Regions from separate parts of the Mesorhizobium sp. CAU 1732 genome, predicted to be linked through region 2. Evidence: predicted binding sites of a transcription regulator. Region 2 holds the regulator's gene; the other holds the start of a gene.

Region 1 (8,528 bases), 500 kb from region 2:
GTTGGGCGCCGAGGTAAAATCAAGCCCGGTGATCGCGGCGATCCTGTCCGCAACTCTTTCGGCGAAACCGATCGGCGCGTTCAGGCCCGTGCCGACCGCGGTGCCGCCCTGCGCGAGTTGCATCAGGCCAGGCAACGTCTGCTCGATGCGCGCGATGCCGTTTGCCACCTGCTGCGCGTAGCCGGAGAATTCCTGACCGAGGGTGAGAGGCGTCGCATCCTGCGTGTGTGTCCGGCCGATCTTGATGATGTGGTCCCAAGACTTCGCCTTGCCGTCGAGCGCGCCATGCAGCGTCTTCAGCGCCGGCAACAGGCGGTGGACGATCTCTTCCGAACACGCGATGTGCATCGCCGTCGGATAGGTGTCGTTGGACGACTGGCTCATATTGACGTGGTCGTTGGGATGAACAGGCTTCTTGGAGCCCATCTGCCCGCCCAGCATCTCGATCGCGCGGTTCGAGATCACCTCATTGGCATTCATGTTGGACTGCGTGCCCGAACCCGTCTGCCAGACGACGAGCGGAAAATGCGCGTCGAGCTTGCCATCGATAACCTCCTGCGCGGCCGCCACGATGGTCTTCGCAAGGTCCTGATCGAGGTGACCGAGCTCCGCATTGGCTTCGGCGGCAGCGCGCTTGACGATGCCGAGCGCGCGCACGATCGGCAGCGGCTGCTTCTCCCACCCGATCTTGAAGTTGCCAAGCGAGCGCTGCGCCTGCGCCCCCCAATAGCGGTCGGATGCGACCTCGATCGGTCCAAATGTGTCGGTCTCGGTACGGGTATCGGTCATCTCGGTCTCCAGAGTTGGTCCGTCGGCAGCTTGCATCCTCATATGGGGCTGGCGTTGACGATGCTGCAGGCTGTGGATCAGAATAAACCCGCAAGCCAGATCAGCGCTGCATAGCGCGCCGTCTTGGCGATAGCCACAACGATCACGAAAAGCGCGAACGGCGTGCGTAGCAGGCCGGCGACGATCGTGATCGGATCGCCGATCACCGGCACCCACGACAGAAACAGCGACGGCCATCCATAACGGCCGTACCAGCGTTCGGCGCGGGCCATCTGGGCGGGCGTTGCCGGAAACCAGCGCCGGTCTGCATAGAGATGAAGGAACCGCCCCATCGCCCAGTTGACGAGCGATCCGGCTATGTTCGCGACCGACGCCACGGTCAGCAGAAGCCATCCAGGCGCCACGCCGCCCGCCAGCATCGCCAGCAGCACGGCCTCCGACGTTCCGGGCAGGATCGTGGCTGACGTGAACGCAGAGAACGCAAGAGCGGCAAGGGCTGAGATGTTGTCGGGCACGGCGTGTTCGGCGTCGGGGAGCGAAATGGCGATGCGCCGAGATAGCAGAAAGGGCGGTCCAAGCCGCCCTTTCTGTCACTTCAGCCGATCGGTTGTCCGACCGTGCCTACTTCAATTTCTCGCGCACGTCGCCGACATTCTTCTGGACCTTGCCGGCGACCTTTTCGGCCTTGCCTTCGATTTCGGTCCGCTTCGATCCCGTGACCTTGCCGGCCGCTTCCTTGACAGCGCCCTTCGCCTGCTTGGCGACGCCTTTGACCTGATCCTTGTTCACCATCGTCGTGCTCCCTGGGGCGGCCGCATGATTGCGGCGCTGGTGACAACGGGCCGGCGCGCGAATGGTTGCCGCAGGAGCCGTTCACAAAGCGGACAGGTTGCCGGCGTTTGCATGACCACTCGCAATGGTTGATAGAAAGACGCGGACTGGAGAGGAGCGCAAAATGACGCCGAAATACCTGACAGCATGGACGATCCCGTGTGCGGCAGCCCTGCTTTTGGCGCTCTCGTCGCCAAGCCACGCTTGGCTTGCCGGCTTGTTTTCGGGTTCGGACGCCATCGATTGCACCCCGCGCGACCGCACATGCATCCTTGAAACAGCGCTGTCGATACAGATCGCGGACTATCAGAATCGGGAGCACAAACCAAACTTCGAGCCTCACGCGCAGGCAGCAGCGCTGCTCATGCAATTCATCCCGGACGGCGAGCGCGACGCCGTGCGCAAACGCTGGGAAGAGGCAGGCGCCGACGACGAATTCATCCGCTCGATGGACTATTCCCTGCGCATCGCCCTGCCTCCGGAAGGCGTCACGGTGGAGACGCTACGAACGGCGCTGTTGCAGCAGTCGGCGCCGGACGGCGAGGATTTCGCGGAGTTCATGCGCAAGGCATTCCCCGTCATTCTCAAAGACGATCCGCAAGCCGCCGTCGCGCTGTGGGAAGAGCATACCGAACTGCTCTGGAAGAATGCGTATCCGGCGTTCACCGACACCCTGCATTGGATTGCCCTGAACGAGGTCGATGCGTTCGAACGGATGGCGGAGAAGTATCTGATTCCAAAATCAGCCCTTTATGACGGCTGGGACAGGCTGAGCCGTGTCGCCGCCACGCACTGCAATGCGGGCGACAGCGAAAAGGGCGAGCGGATTCTGGCCGTACTGGATCAGGAAAGGGCGCTGTGGACGCCCGATCAGGAGTTGCAGGCCATCGAATGGTCGAAGATGACCTATGGCGTTCTGCATTGCCGCGGCGAAGCGGCAATGGCGATGATCGATCCGCTGTTCGCCCAGATGGAAACGGATATCGCCGCCGTCGAGGCCAAGTATACGGACGAGCGCGAGCGCGCTTTTGCTATTGGCGTGATCCGGAGCGAGGTCGCCGAGAACCTGATCCAGACGATCACGCTGCGGCTGAACGATGAAGGACGTGTCGATGAAGCGCGCGAACTCTATGCACGGTTGCCGAGCCAGGTGACGAGCGCGACCGCGGATTCGCTCGTCAACGACGGCATTCTCGGCATGGAGTTCGAGAACGACAGCTTCGACGACATGATCGAGTTCCAATCAAGTGCGACCTACTACAACGACGATCCCAACGTCGCGCTGAATTGGTATGTGGCAAGCTTCAAGCCCACGTTCGAAACCTGCTGCGTTGAAAAGCAGTACGTTCAAGAAGCGGCGGAGAAGGTCGGCGCGGCGTGGCCATCTGCGGTTGCCCGGCAAGCCGCTGCCAAGACCCTTGCCCTTATGGACCAGTTGCAGACGCAAGACCCGACTTCCAACGGGCCGGAAGACAAGACCCTGGCAACGCTGCGCTTCGCGGCCTTCGAGCGCCTGAGCGACGGTTGCGACCTGACGGACGAGCGGCTGACGGAACTCCTGTCCGAGATCGCCGCGTATGAAAGCGGCAGCAGCAAGGGCACGGCGCTGCGGGCCTATCTCGGCTTTCTCGACGCGCAACCCAGCACCGGGGATGCCGCGTGCACGATCACCTGAAACACCCGGACACGTCGCACCCATAAAGGAAAAGGGCGGCATCGCTGCCGCCCTTTCCGAGTTCAATCGGGTCGTGGACCTTAGAAGTCCATACCGCCCATTCCACCCATGCCGCCGCCAGGCATACCGCCCGGCATGCCGCCGCCCGAATCCTTCTTCGGAGCTTCGGCAATCATGGCCTCGGTGGTGACGAGCAGGCCGGCAACCGAAGCCGCATCCTGCAGAGCCGTACGCACGACCTTCATCGGATCGACGATGCCCATGGCAATCATGTCGCCATACTCGCCGGTCTGAGCGTTGTAGCCGAAGGTCACGCCCTTGTTGTCGAGGATCTTGCCAGCGACGATCGATGCTTCCGCACCGGCGTTCGTTGCGATCTGGCGAGCCGGAGCCTGCAGAGCGCGACGGACGATGTTGATGCCGGCCTGCTGATCAGGGTTCACGCCGGTCGCCTTGATGGCGAGCGAAGCACGCAGCAGCGCCACGCCACCGCCAGCAACGATACCCTCTTCGACGGCCGCACGGGTCGCGTTCAGAGCGTCATCGACGCGGTCCTTCTTTTCCTTGACTTCGATTTCGGTCGCACCGCCGACGCGGATGACGGCAACGCCACCGGCCAGCTTGGCGAGACGCTCCTGGAGCTTCTCACGATCGTAGTCCGAAGAGGTCTCTTCGATCTGCTGCTTGATCTGGGCGACGCGGCCCTGGATCTCGGCCTTCTTGCCGGCACCGTCGACGATGGTGGTGTTCTCCTTGGAGATCTGCACCTTCTTGGCGCGGCCGAGCATGTTGAGGCCAACGTTCTCGAGCTTGATGCCGAGATCTTCCGAGATCACCTGGCCGCCGGTGAGGATCGCGATGTCCTCGAGCATGGCCTTGCGGCGATCGCCGAAGCCCGGAGCCTTGACGGCAGCAATCTTGAGGCCGCCACGCAGCTTGTTGACGACGAGCGTGGCCAGAGCCTCGCCTTCGACGTCTTCCGAGATGATGACGAGCGGCTTCGAGGTCTGAACGACAGCCTCGAGGATCGGCAGCATGGCCTGGAGGTTGGAGAGCTTCTTCTCGTGGAGGAGAATGTAGGCGTCCTCGAGGTCAGCAACCATCTTCTCGGGGTTGGTGACGAAGTAGGGGCTGAGGTAGCCACGATCGAACTGCATGCCTTCGACGACTTCGAGTTCGGTCTCGGCGGTCTTGGCTTCCTCGACGGTGATGACACCCTCGTTGCCGACCTTCTGCATCGCCTTGGCGATCATCTCGCCGATCTCGGTCTCGCCATTGGCGGAGATCGTTCCGACCTGAGCGACTTCCTCGGAGGTCTTGATCTTCTTGGTGTTCTTGTTGAGGAACGCGACGACTTCGAGAACGGCGAGGTCAATGCCGCGCTTCAGGTCCATCGGGTTCATGCCGGCAGCAACCGACTTGTGGCCTTCCTGGACGATCGCCTGTGCGAGAACGGTCGCGGTCGTGGTGCCGTCACCAGCGATGTCGTTGGTCTTCGAGGCCACTTCGCGCACCATCTGGGCGCCCATGTTCTCGAACTTGTCCTCGAGCTCGATCTCCTTGGCGACGGTGACGCCGTCCTTGGTGATGCGCGGAGCGCCGAAGGACTTGTCGATCACGACGTTGCGGCCCTTGGGGCCGAGCGTGACCTTGACCGCGTCGGCCAGGATGTTGACGCCGCGCAGCATGCGCTCGCGGGCATCACGGGAGAATTTTACGTCTTTAGCAGCCATGTTCAGCTCCTCGTTTCACGGCCGCTCGATAACGAGCCGGCCAGAATTGAATGATTGATGAAAACGTCCCGGTATCAGGCGATGATGCCCATGATGTCGGATTCCTTCATGATCAGAAGGTCTTCGCCATTGAGCTTCACTTCGGTGCCGGACCACTTGCCGAACAGGACGCGGTCGCCGGCCTTGACGTCGAGCGGCACGAGCTTGCCGGCTTCGTCACGGGCGCCCGAACCGACGGCGATGACTTCGCCTTCCTGCGGCTTTTCCTTGGCGGTATCCGGGATGATGATTCCGCCGGCGGTCTTTTCTTCGGACTCGACCCGACGAACGACCACGCGGTCATGGAGCGGGCGGAATTTCGACTTTGCCATGTCTCTGGTGTCCTCGATAAGGATGGTTTAAGGGGTTCCCTCCGTCCGGCGGTGCCGGACGCTGGTTAGCACTCACCTGAGGAGAGTGCTAACGTGGCGCTGAGATAGGCGCTCCCCCAGGGCGAGTCAAGACGGGCGCAGGCCCGATCGTCTCACACGCGGATCGTGGCGACCCAGTTCCGGGCGATCGCCAGCCCGGCTTCATCCGCCTGCGCGCCGAAACGGGCGGCCTCCACGGGATGCCGCTCGGGCCAGCCCGGCTGACGCTCGCCAAGCCAGGTCGCGAAGGTATCGTTCCAATGCTCGACCAGCGCGCGATCCGCCTCGAAATGAAACTGCATGCCGTAGGCGGCACGGCGAATACGAAAAGCCTGATTATGGACGGCAAGGTTGCCTGCCAGGCGAACCGCACCGCGCGGCTGGACGAAAGTGTCGTCATGCCATTCGAAGGTGGGGAACCGTGCGGGAAGCCCCGTGAAGATCGGATCGGCAACGCCGTCCTCGGTGAGATCGACCTCCTGCCAGGAGAACTCAGTTGCCCCGCCGATGATGTTTTCGGCACCATAGGCGCGAGCGAGCAACTGGCTGCCGAGACAGATGCCGAGCACGGAGCGGTCGGAGTCCGCGAACTCACGCATCAGATCACACAGCCGCGGCAGATAGGGGTGCACATCATCGGCAAGCGCATTCTGCCCGCCGCCAAGCACCACGAGCGCGTCATATCCATCAGGCCCCTGCGGAAGGGTGTCGCCGTGATGCGCATGGACAATTTCGATCCGCGCGCGCGCCTCGTCCAGCGCGGTCTTCATCTGACCGAGACCGGTGCCATCGAAATTCTGGACAACGAGAACGTGCATGACAATATCCGCAAACGGGTGGCAGGATGCGTGGCGAGCGATAACATGCGTCCCGCAGGACTGAAAAGGGATGCTGGTTGTGCCACTCAGGAACCGGGTCGATCCGTTCGGACACATCCACGCGGTTGCTGAACGCGGCCTCTTCACAGGCAATCGGGGCGTCATCCACGACGCCTCGGACAAGACGCTTACCAGCCGTCGCTGGACGACGAAGGCGTGGATCGTCTGCACGCTCGAGCATCCCGGCGGGGTTCGCCGTGACCCGATGGGCCGCAACACGCCAGGCGGGCGGGCCGGCTGGACCGAACTTTTCTTCCTCGACGAGGTAACCGCGCTCGCCGCCGGGCACCGCCCATGCTTATACTGCCGGCGCGAGGCGGCGAAAGATTTCCAGCGACGGTTCGCAGATGGGAACAATCTGCAACACGCCAGCGCTCCCCGGATGGACGCGCTTCTGCATGGGCAACGGATGGTGTCGGGCGATGCCGGCGCCCGGACGTTGGTTGGCGATCCCACGTCACTGCCCGATGGCGCGATGATCGCCGCCGGCGGAGTGGCCTATGCCGTGAAAGACGGGCTGGCGCTGCCGTGGAGTTTTGGGGGATACGGCACCGTGGGCGCTTCCATAGTGGGGCAGCCAATCACGCTGATCACACCGCCATCGACGCTGGCGGCGCTGCGGGAAGGTTATCGGCCAGTCTGGCACCCAAGCGTTGAAAGCTAACGCCGAACGCTTGACCATCGTCCGGCATTTGCCCATCACCGTTTCCATGCGCGCCAACTATAAACTCCAGCGGCTTCATGTGCCGCACGACCTCGCAGCCGGTGTCGAGTTCGACGCCGACAAGCAGCAGAGCCATTATCTCGCGCATGTGCTGCGCAAGGTGGAAGGCGACGCCCTGCTGGTCTTCAACGGACGCGACGGCGAGTGGGAAGCCGTCATTGCCGCAGTGACGAAGAAGGCGGTGCGGCTGAAGGTCGGCGCGCAGACGCGGCCGCAGCCCGCTACGCCTGACCTCGTCTACGCATTCGCGCCGCTGAAGGTCGGGCGGCTCGACTATCTCGTCCAGAAGGCGGTCGAGATGGGTGCGGGCATTCTCCAGCCCGTGATCACACAGCACACGCAGGCGTCAAAAATACCGATCGAAAAGTTCGAGGCGAATGCGATGGAGGCGGCTGAACAATGTGGCGTGCTCGCCGTGCCGCCCGTCCGGCCGACGATCAAGCTCGACCGGCTTCTGGCGTCGTGGGAGACGGACCGGCGCCTGATCTTCTGCGACGAGGATGCCGATACGGACAACCCCCTCGCCGCGTTGCGGGCCGTCACCGAGACGAAGCTCGGTCTGCTCGTCGGCCCGGAAGGCGGGTTCTCCGAAGAAGAGCGGCGAATGCTGCGCGCGCTGCCCTTCGTCACCGCGATTCCGCTCGGGCCGCGTATCCTGCGGGCCGACACGGCTGCGGTAGCGGCACTTGCGGTGATGCAGGCGGCAATCGGCGACTGGCGTTGATGGATCAACATAGCGTCAACGTCCTGTCAGGATTTTTCGCTTGATCGCAGGCGGGTCTTGCGCTCAACACTCGCGCGCCGTCGCTCGAGAACGGCCGTTTTAGGATCGAGGATACGCAATGGCGCGCGACACCACGGATTTTCGCCCGATCGAGGGCAAGGACGAACTGGTCTCGTGGATCGCCGCAGGCTGCAAGCCCAAGGACGAATGGCGCATCGGCACGGAACACGAGAAGTTTCCGTTCTACGTCGATGGCAACGCCCCTGTTCCCTATGGTGGCGAGCGCGGCATCAAGGCGCTTCTCGAAGGGATGCAGCGCGTTCTGGGCTGGGAGCCGATCATCGATGCGGGCCATGTCATCGGCCTCGTGGAGCCGACCGGTCAGGGCGCGATTTCGCTGGAACCCGGCGGGCAGTTCGAGCTTTCGGGCGCGCCGGTCGAGACGCTTCACCAGACGTGCCGCGAAGGCAACGCGCATCTTGCCCAGTTGCGCGAAATAGCCGAACCGCTCGGCATCCGCTTTCTCGGCCTTGGCGGCAGCCCGAAATGGACGCTGGCCGAGACGCCGCGCATGCCGAAGTCGCGCTACGACATCATGACCGCCTACATGCCGAAGGTCGGCAGCCAGGGCCTCGACATGATGTACCGGACCTGCACGATCCAGGTGAATCTCGATTTCGAAAGCGAAGCGGACATGCGCCGCAAGATGCAGGTCTCGCTGAAGCTGCAGCCGCTTTCGACCGCGCTGTTTGCGAATTCCCCCT
Region 2 (8,528 bases):
TGGCTGGGAGAGGCTCCGGCGCGGCTGGCGTTCGCTATTCCGCGAGGCCCGAAAGCGCGCGCAGGCGTTCCGCCAGATCGCGCACCGCATGCACATACAGAGCGCCTTCGGAACGATAGCCTGTTGCCCGGTCTATCTGTGCCTGCCACTCCGTCATGGCTTCTCGCTTCTGTGCGTCGGTCAAGCCGGGGATCGCGCCGATCTTCACCTCGAAGCCGTCATAGGCCGACCTGAACTCGATTTCGGGTATTGTTGCCATGAAGCCCTTCATGGTGTGCTCGTAGCTCGTTTCCCAGCTTTCCTGGGTAAATCCGGCCGCGACGATACGGCCGTCCCCTTCCTGATCGAATTCAAACCAGTCGGCAGCGGCCTCGTCGTCGTAATACACCGCCTCGCCGCGCGCCGGTGAAAGCTCCTCAAGCACCGCCACGACGGCCTCCGCCTTCTGCCTGTCGAGCGCGAAGGCCGGCGCCACGACGAGGATGCAGGCCGCCATGATGAGCATCCGAACGTCCAGACCGATCATCGCGATAGTCACGAGTTTGCGCTGCCGAGACAGTCGCGATGCACATTGGCGCGTGCCTGCGATGCCTGCGACTGGGCAATCACGCTGCCTGCGGTCGATGCGACCTGAGAGGCGACCGCGCCGCCACGGCCCGCGAACCCGCCGAAGCCGCCGACCATGCCGAGCGCGCTGCCCATCATCGCGGCATTGGCCTGGTTCCGGATGGCCGTGTCGCATTTGTCGTCGGGCGCTGCCGCCTGGGCCGTGGCCTTCGTCCGGGGTGCGGGTGCCTGCGCGGTCGCGACGGGGTCCGTGGTTTGGCTGCAGGCCGCAAGAGCGACCGTCATCAGTGAAGCTATGATCGTTCTCATGCCGCTCTCCGAACAGGAGGAGGCGGTGAGACGCGGTCGCGCGGTGTGTTGAGCATCCAGTAGAATGCAAGGGTTATCGCTTTCATTGCGTGTTCCGGCTTTGTGGGTGGGATCAATCCGAAAGCGAGGCGCGGTTGCCTGCGGCCAGCCGTTTCGCTTCGAAGGCGCGACGACTATGGGGCGATGCGCCGTCGTTCAACGCCGCAGGCGGTTGCGCATAGCAATCGGCGTCTGCGCATAATCGCCAACTGCTTTTGTCGGCCTCCCGCCTCCAAAGAGACAGGCCGCCGAGACTTGCATTTCGGCCCGCAGCGGCTAAACCCGGACCATGTTCAAAAACCGGGCGCGCTTCAGTCCGGCCCTCCGGAGACCTTCATGAGCCAGTACGACGTGCTTTGCATCGGCAATGCCATCGTGGACATCATTGCCCGTTGCGACGAAGCCTTCCTGTCCGAGAACGGCATCATCAAGGGTGCGATGAACCTAATCGACGCAGAGCGCGCGGAACTGCTCTACAGCCGCATGGGCCCCGCGATCGAGGCTTCGGGCGGCAGTGCCGGCAACACGGCGGCGGGCGTGGCGAGCTTCGGCGGCCGCGTGGCCTTCTTCGGCAAGGTGTCGAGCGACCATCTCGGCGGCATCTACACGCATGACATCCGCGCGCAGGGCGTCGCCTTCGACACCGCGCCGCTGGCCAGCGAGCCGCCGACCGCACGCTCGATGATCTTCGTCACGCCCGATGGCGAGCGCTCGATGAACACCTATCTCGGCGCCTGCGTCGAGCTTGGGCCCGAAGACGTCGAGGAGCACAAGGCGCAGGGTGCGAAAGTCACCTATTTTGAAGGCTATCTGTGGGATCCGCCCCGCGCGAAAGAGGCCATCCGCCTGACGGCGCAGCATGCCCACGCCGCCGGGCGCGAGGTCTCGATGACGCTGTCGGACTCCTTCTGCGTCGATCGCTACCGCGACGAGTTCCTCGAGCTCATGCGCTCGGGCACGGTCGATATCGTCTTCGCGAACGAAAGCGAGTTGAAGGCGCTCTACCAGACCTCGTCGTTCGAGGCGGGATTGGAGGCGATCCGCAAGGATTGCAAGCTCGCAGCCGTCACGCGCTCGGAGCATGGCTCCGTCGTCGTTCGCGGCGACGAGACAGTCGCCGTCGACGCGATCGAGATTGCCGAACTGGTCGATACGACCGGCGCCGGCGACCTCTACGCGGCGGGTTTCCTCCATGGCTACACCACGGGTCGCAGCCTCGCCGATTGCGGCAGGCTCGGATCGCTCGCCGCTGGTCTCGTCATCCAGCAGGTCGGGCCGCGCCCGCGCCAGAACCTTGCCGACGAGGCGCGCCAGCACGGTCTCGTCTGACTATCGGGGCAGTATCACGGAATGTCTTCGGGCTTGCGGCCGGGCCGGCTGCGATAGGGCGGAAACGACCAGCCGTAGCGCAATGCGCCGCCGCGTATGGCGAAGGCGGTCAGGAAGGCCGGCACGGAGGCCGCGAGGGGATGCAGGCCGGCGATGTAGAGCAGAACGAACACGACCGCGCCCGCCATCGCCGCAGTGACGTAAATTTCGGGCCGAAGCAGCACGGACGGCTCGCCTGCAAGCTGGTCGCGCAAGATGCCGCCAAACGTGGCGGTGAGCACGCCCATCACGACCGCGATAAAGCCGGATCCGGTTACGATCAGTCCCTTCCACGCGCCGAACACGCAATAGGCGGCAAGCCCGATCGCATCGAGCCACAGGAGCGCCTTGTAGCGCGACTCGATAAGATGCGCGGTGAAATAGACGATGATCGCCACCGCGCCGCAGACGATGAGATAGTCGTGGTTCTGCACCCAGAAGACCGGAACGCCGAGGATCAGGTCGCGGAACGTGCCGCCGCCGATGGCCGTGACGCTCGCGAGAAACAGGCAGCCGATGATGTCGAGCTGTTTGCGGGAGGCGGCGAGTGCGCCTGTCGCCGCGAAGACCGCAACGCCGGCATAGTCGATGAAGATGATCTGGTCCATGGCGGCCTCCCGCGCTCAGCAATAGCGGAAGGCTCTGGGCTCGGGAAGATCAGGCGCGACAGGTCAGTCGGGAAACGTTTCCATTTGCGTCAGATAGGGCTGGAAGCCTGCCTTCGTGTAGAGCGGGATCGCGGCCGGGCTGTCGTTCGTATCGGTGTGAAGCCACAGGCGCGCGGGCGCGTGCAACCAGATTGCACGAAGCGCCTGATCGAGAAAGAATTTGCCGAGACCTCGACCATGCGCAGTCGAAACGAGCCCGAAATGGACGAGCTCGACATCCGGCGTGCCCACTTCGACGAATTCGGCGAGGCCGATCGCCACGTCATTCTGCCTTAGAACGTGCAGATGGGTTGATGACTGCGACAGCAGTTCGGCAAGCGCATCTTGCGGCATACGCAGCCGGGAATCCCATTGGAGCGCCGCGCCGATCGCTGAATAGAGCGCCAGATAGTCGTCGTTCGCCAGGATTTCCCGCGCCGTCGTCACCTGCACCGCCGGCAGCGGCTGCGGCAGAGATGACGGCGGCGCCGTCATCTCCAGATAGGTGACCATCAAATCCATATGGACGCCGATCAGGCGTCTTTTTCGGCCTGAGCGTTGGGCGGGCCTGGCTCGACCGGTTCAGGGGCTGCCTGCTTGGGGCCGCCCTTGGCGACGCCGACCATTGCGGGGCGCAGCACGCGCTCGCCGATGACGTAGCCGGTCTGCACGACCTGGATGACCGAGTTGTTCGGCACGTCCGGGTTCGGCACTTCGAACATCGCCTGATGGAAATGCGGATCGAATTTTTCGCCCTGCGGATCGAGCTTCTTCACACCATGGCGTTCGAGAGCCGAAAGCATCGCACGCTCGGTGATGTCGACGCCTTCGATAAGCGCCTTGAAGCCGGCATCGCCGCTGTCCTTGGCTTCCGCGGGAATTGCGTCGAGTGCGCGGCGCAGATTGTCGGACACCTGCAGCATGTCACGCGCGAAATTCGCGATCGCATAGGCCTTCGCGTCCTGAACGTCGCGCTGGGTGCGCCGACGCAGATTCTCCATTTCGGCCGCGGCACGCAGCGCGCGATCCTTCAGCTCCTCGTTTTCCTTGACGAGCCGCACGACCGCTTCATAGTCGGCGTCCTGCGCTTCGGTCTCTGCCTGGAAATCCTCGCCGGTCGCTGCCATCTCGGCATATTCGGACTTCGCCGTGGTCTGTTCGGGCGCGCGTTCGTCTTTTGGCTGTTCGCTCATCGCTCGATTCCGTCTTTAGAATGGTTCTTGAAACTTGCGCCCGATATCGAGGTTCGGGGCGTGAAAATCAAGAGGCGGATGGGGAATCGGTTCCTATGTCCCGATGCGCAGGGATGCGTCAGCGAAGCATCCGGCTGATGATCTGCGCGGTGTAGTCGACCATTGGCACGATCCGGGCATAGTTCAGCCGCGTGGGTCCGATGACGCCCAGCGCGCCGATGACGCGCGAATCCTTGTCGCGATAGGGCGCCACGACCAGCGACGAGCCGGACAGCGAAAACAGCTTGTTCTCCGAGCCGATGAAGATGCGCACGCCTGAGCCTTCCTCGGTGAGGTCGAGGAGCTGGATCATGCCTTCCTTGGTCTCGAGGTCGTCGAAGAGATGGCGCAAAAGGTCGAGATCGGCCTGTGCCGTGATGTTTTCGAGCAGATTCGCACGGCCGCGCACGATCAGGCGCGAGGGCATGTCGGCGCTGGTCCCGGCCCAGACCGCGAGGCCTCGCTCGACCAGATCCTGGGACAGCGTATCGAGCGCCGCGCGCGTCTCGTCCTTGAGGCGCGCGATCTCGATCTTGGCCTCTGCAAGCGTTCGACCGCGAATATGCGCGTTGAGGAAGTTCGAGGCCTCGTGAAGCTGCGAGGCGGTGACGCCGGCTGGCAGGTCGACCACGCGGTTTTCCACGTCGCCATTCTGCGACACCATGACGGTAAGCGCCTTGGTCGGCTCAAGCTGGATGAACTCTATGTGCTTGAGCGGCACTTCGCTCTTGGCAGCGACCACCAGGCCCGCGCCGCGCGACATGCCGGACAGCATCTGGCTTGCCTCGGTCAGCATGTGTTCGAGCGTGGCGCCGCTTCCCGACGCCTTGACCTGCGCCTCGATCGAGCGCTGCTCCTCCTCGGAGAGGTCGCCCAGTTCCATGAACGCATCCACGAAAAAGCGCAGCCCGATCTGTGTCGGCAGCCGGCCGGCGGATATATGCGGGGCGTAGATGAGGCCGAGCTGTTCCAGATCGCTCATCACGTTGCGGACCGTGGCGGGCGAGAGCGCACCCGGAAGCAGACGCGACAGGTTGCGCGACCCGACGGGTTCGCCGTCGCGCAGGTAGGAATCCACGATCAGCCTGAAAATATCGCGTGAGCGCGAATCCAGCGATTGGAGGTGTGGGTCGATCAAGGGACGTGTCATGGGCTGTTAGCCTCGTTCAGGTGGAATATAGACGTCACTGACCGTGACGCAACGGCTGGCAAAACGAGCCTGTGGAGCCTTTTCCTTTGCGTCGCGCGCAACGCGCGGCTACAAGCCCCCGCACATCGACAAGGACCGGAAAAGAACCATGCGGCCATCAAAGCGCCAGCCCGACGAAATGCGGGCAATATCCTTCGAACGCGGCGTATCCAAGCACGCCGAGGGCTCCTGCCTCGTCAAATTCGGCGATACGCATGTGCTCTGCACGGCAAGCCTTGAGGAAAAGGTGCCCGGCTGGATGCGCAATACCGGCAAGGGCTGGGTCACCGCCGAATACGGCATGCTGCCGCGCTCGACGGGCGATCGCATGCGCCGCGAGGCGTCGTCCGGCAAGCAGGGTGGTCGCACGCTCGAAATCCAGCGCCTGATCGGGCGCTCGCTGCGCGCGGTCATCGATTTGCAGGCGCTGGGCGAGATGCAGATCACGGTCGACTGCGACGTGATCCAGGCCGATGGCGGCACCCGCACGGCGTCGATCACCGGCGGTTTCGTGGCGCTTCATGAGTGCCTGAAGTGGATGGAAGCCCGCCAGATGGTGAGCGTGAACAAGGTCCTGAAGGACCATGTCGCCGCCATCTCCTGCGGCATTCACGATGGGGTTCCGGTCATCGATCTCGATTATATCGAGGATTCGTCGGCCGGCACGGACGCCAATTTCGTCATGACGGGCAGAGGCGGCATCGTCGAGGTGCAGGGCACGGCCGAGGGCGAACCCTTCAGCCAGGAAGAGTTCGACGCCCTGATGTCGCTCGCCAAGGCCGGCATCGCCCGTCTGGTCAACCTCCAGAAAATGGCGATCGCGTAACACCAGATGACTCCGTCAGGCATTCTCGAATCTGCTCTCTACGTCGACGATCTCGACGCGGCGGAGGCCTTCTATGCCGAGGTGATGGGGTTGCGGCAGATCGCCAAGGTCGACGGCCGTCACGTCTTCTTCGCATGTGGCGAGGGTGTGTTGCTGATCTTCGATGCGGAGCAGACGATCCATCCGCCGAAGCCGGATGCGAAGCTTCCCGTGCCGCCGCACGGAACGACAGGCCCCGGCCATCTCTGCTTCCGGGCAACCGAAGCGGAGATCGCCGACTGGACAGTGCGCCTTGAAGTGCATGGCGTCGCCATCGAAGCCGATTTCGAATGGCCGCAGGGTGGCAGGTCGATCTATTTCCGCGATCCGGCAGGCAACTCGCTGGAGATCGCCAATCCAAAGATTTGGGGACTGTGATGCGCCAGCTCGAAGACAGGAAGATCGTCGTCGCGAGCCACAACAAGGGCAAGCTGGCCGAGTTCGCCGATCTGATCGCGCCGTTCGGCTTCGAGGCAAAGTCGGCTGCCGACTATGGCTTGCCGGAACCCGAAGAGACGGGAATGACGTTCGAGGAGAACGCCTACATCAAGGCGTTGGCCGCCGCCTCGGCCACCGGTCTGCCCGCATTGTCGGACGATAGCGGCCTCATGGTGGACGCTCTCGACGGCGCGCCGGGTGTCTACACCGCGGACTGGGCGACGCTTGAGGATGGCACCCGCGACTTCGCCATGGCGATGCGCGTAACGGAAGAAAAGATGGCCGAGAAGGGTGCGCTGGCAAACGACCGCCGCACCGGTCGTTTCGTTTCCGTGATCTGTCTCGCCTGGCCGGATGGCCACGCGGAATATTTTCGCGGCGAAATCGACGGGCACCTCGTCTGGCCGCCGCGCGGCGAAAAAGGTTTCGGCTACGACCCGATGTTCCAGCCCGAAGGCTTCGATGTGACCTTTGGCGAGATGAACGCTGACGAGAAGCATGGTTGGAAGCCGGGTGACGCGACGGCGCTGTCACACCGGGCGCGCGCGTTCCAGAAGTTCGCCCGCGCCATGCTGGGTTCGGCATGATCGAAAGCGAACGTCAGCCGGGCTTCGGCGTTTATGTCCACTGGCCGTTCTGCGCGGCCAAATGCCCGTATTGCGACTTCAACAGCCATGTCCGGCACCAGCCGGTCGATCAGGAACGCTTCGCGGCGGCGTTCAAGGCCGAGATGGCGACGATGCGCGCGCGCACCGGTCCGCGCACGGTGACGTCGATCTTCCTCGGCGGCGGTACGCCCTCGCTGATGAAGCCGGAGACGGTCGGCGCCGTTCTCGACGCCATTGCCGAAAACTGGACGGTGCCGTCCGGCATCGAGGTGACGCTTGAGGCGAACCCGTCCTCGGTCGAAGCGTCGCGCTTTCGCGGATACCGCGATGCGGGCGTGAACCGCGTATCGCTGGGCGTACAGGCGCTCAATGACCAGGATTTGCGGTTTCTGGGGCGGCTCCACAACGTCGAGCAGGCGCTTCACGCGATCCGGCTGGCGCGCGAGACGTTTCCGCGCCTGTCCTTTGACCTGATCTATGCGCGTCCCGGCCAGACACTCGAAGCCTGGGAACAGGAGCTTGAGGCAGCGATCGGCCATGCCGCCGATCACCTCTCGCTCTATCAACTCACGATCGAGGAAGGCACGCGCTTCCATGCGCTGCATGCGGCAGGCAAGTTCCAGATGCCGGACCCTGATCTGGCAGCCGATCTCTACCGCGTCACGCAGGAGGTGACGGCCGCGCGCGGTCTCCCCGCCTACGAGATTTCCAACCACGCAAGGCCGGGTGCCGAAAGCCGCCACAACCTCGTCTACTGGCGCTACGGCGAGTATGTCGGCGTCGGGCCGGGTGCGCATGGCCGCTTCCTCGAAGACGGCCGGCGTATCGTTACCTTCACGGAGAAGATGCCGGAAACCTGGGTGAACCTCGTCGAGGCGAAAGGGCACGGCGTTATCGGTGGCGAGGTACTGACGCGTTCGGAAGAAGCCGACGAATTTCTGCTGATGGGGCTGCGGCTGACGGAGGGCATCGACCTCGCGCGCTACGAGCAGTTGTCGGGCCGGCCGCTCTCGTCGCGCCGCATTGCGACGCTGCAGGAGGAAAGTCTCGTCGCGCCGATCGGCAATTCGCGTTTGCGCGCCACCGCGGCAGGCATGATCGTGCTCGACGCGGTGGTCGCAGACCTCGCTCGCTAGAGCATCGGGCCGAAAAGTGGAATCCGGTTTTCGGGTTATTCCGATGCTCAAACAAGGCGATCTAGGCAGCGGACGGACCTGGATCATCGTGGTCGTTTGCCGGTGATCTGAACGTGATGTCGGCGCTATG

Evidence for each region. Region 2 encodes HrcA, which represses chaperone genes, less so after heat shock. Its sites were predicted from a motif close to GTTAGCACTCNCNNNNNGNGAGTGCTAAC; they were not measured.
Region 1: a site for HrcA is predicted at 5,464-5,492, ahead of groES (co-chaperone GroES). Genes of this name have one in related genera too.

Annotation. Positions count from the first base shown of each region.
Region 1 covers NZ_JBDQQR010000001.1:1,210,441-1,218,968, reverse strand. The annotation lists gene fumC (class II fumarate hydratase) at 1-789, opposite strand, end outside; gene AAFN55_RS05960 (YqaA family protein) at 867-1,304, opposite strand; gene AAFN55_RS05955 (CsbD family protein) at 1,411-1,581, opposite strand; gene AAFN55_RS05950 (hypothetical protein) at 1,745-3,295, shown strand; gene groL (chaperonin GroEL) at 3,376-5,028, opposite strand; gene groES (co-chaperone GroES) at 5,103-5,399, opposite strand; gene AAFN55_RS05935 (type 1 glutamine amidotransferase) at 5,552-6,256, opposite strand; gene AAFN55_RS05930 (hypothetical protein) at 6,327-6,980, shown strand; gene AAFN55_RS05925 (16S rRNA (uracil(1498)-N(3))-methyltransferase) at 7,027-7,764, shown strand; gene AAFN55_RS05920 (glutamate--cysteine ligase) at 7,883-8,528, shown strand, end outside.
Region 2 covers NZ_JBDQQR010000001.1:715,248-723,775, forward strand. The annotation lists gene AAFN55_RS03670 (hypothetical protein) at 35-538, opposite strand; gene AAFN55_RS03675 (hypothetical protein) at 535-876, opposite strand; gene AAFN55_RS03680 (adenosine kinase) at 1,252-2,244, shown strand; gene AAFN55_RS03685 (trimeric intracellular cation channel family protein) at 2,259-2,891, opposite strand; gene AAFN55_RS03690 (GNAT family N-acetyltransferase) at 2,955-3,452, opposite strand; gene grpE (nucleotide exchange factor GrpE) at 3,464-4,123, opposite strand; gene hrcA (heat-inducible transcriptional repressor HrcA) at 4,242-5,312, opposite strand; gene rph (ribonuclease PH) at 5,461-6,177, shown strand; gene AAFN55_RS03710 (VOC family protein) at 6,184-6,594, shown strand; gene rdgB (RdgB/HAM1 family non-canonical purine NTP pyrophosphatase) at 6,594-7,241, shown strand; gene hemW (radical SAM family heme chaperone HemW) at 7,238-8,398, shown strand; gene AAFN55_RS03725 (nucleoside-diphosphate kinase) at 8,460-8,528, opposite strand, start outside.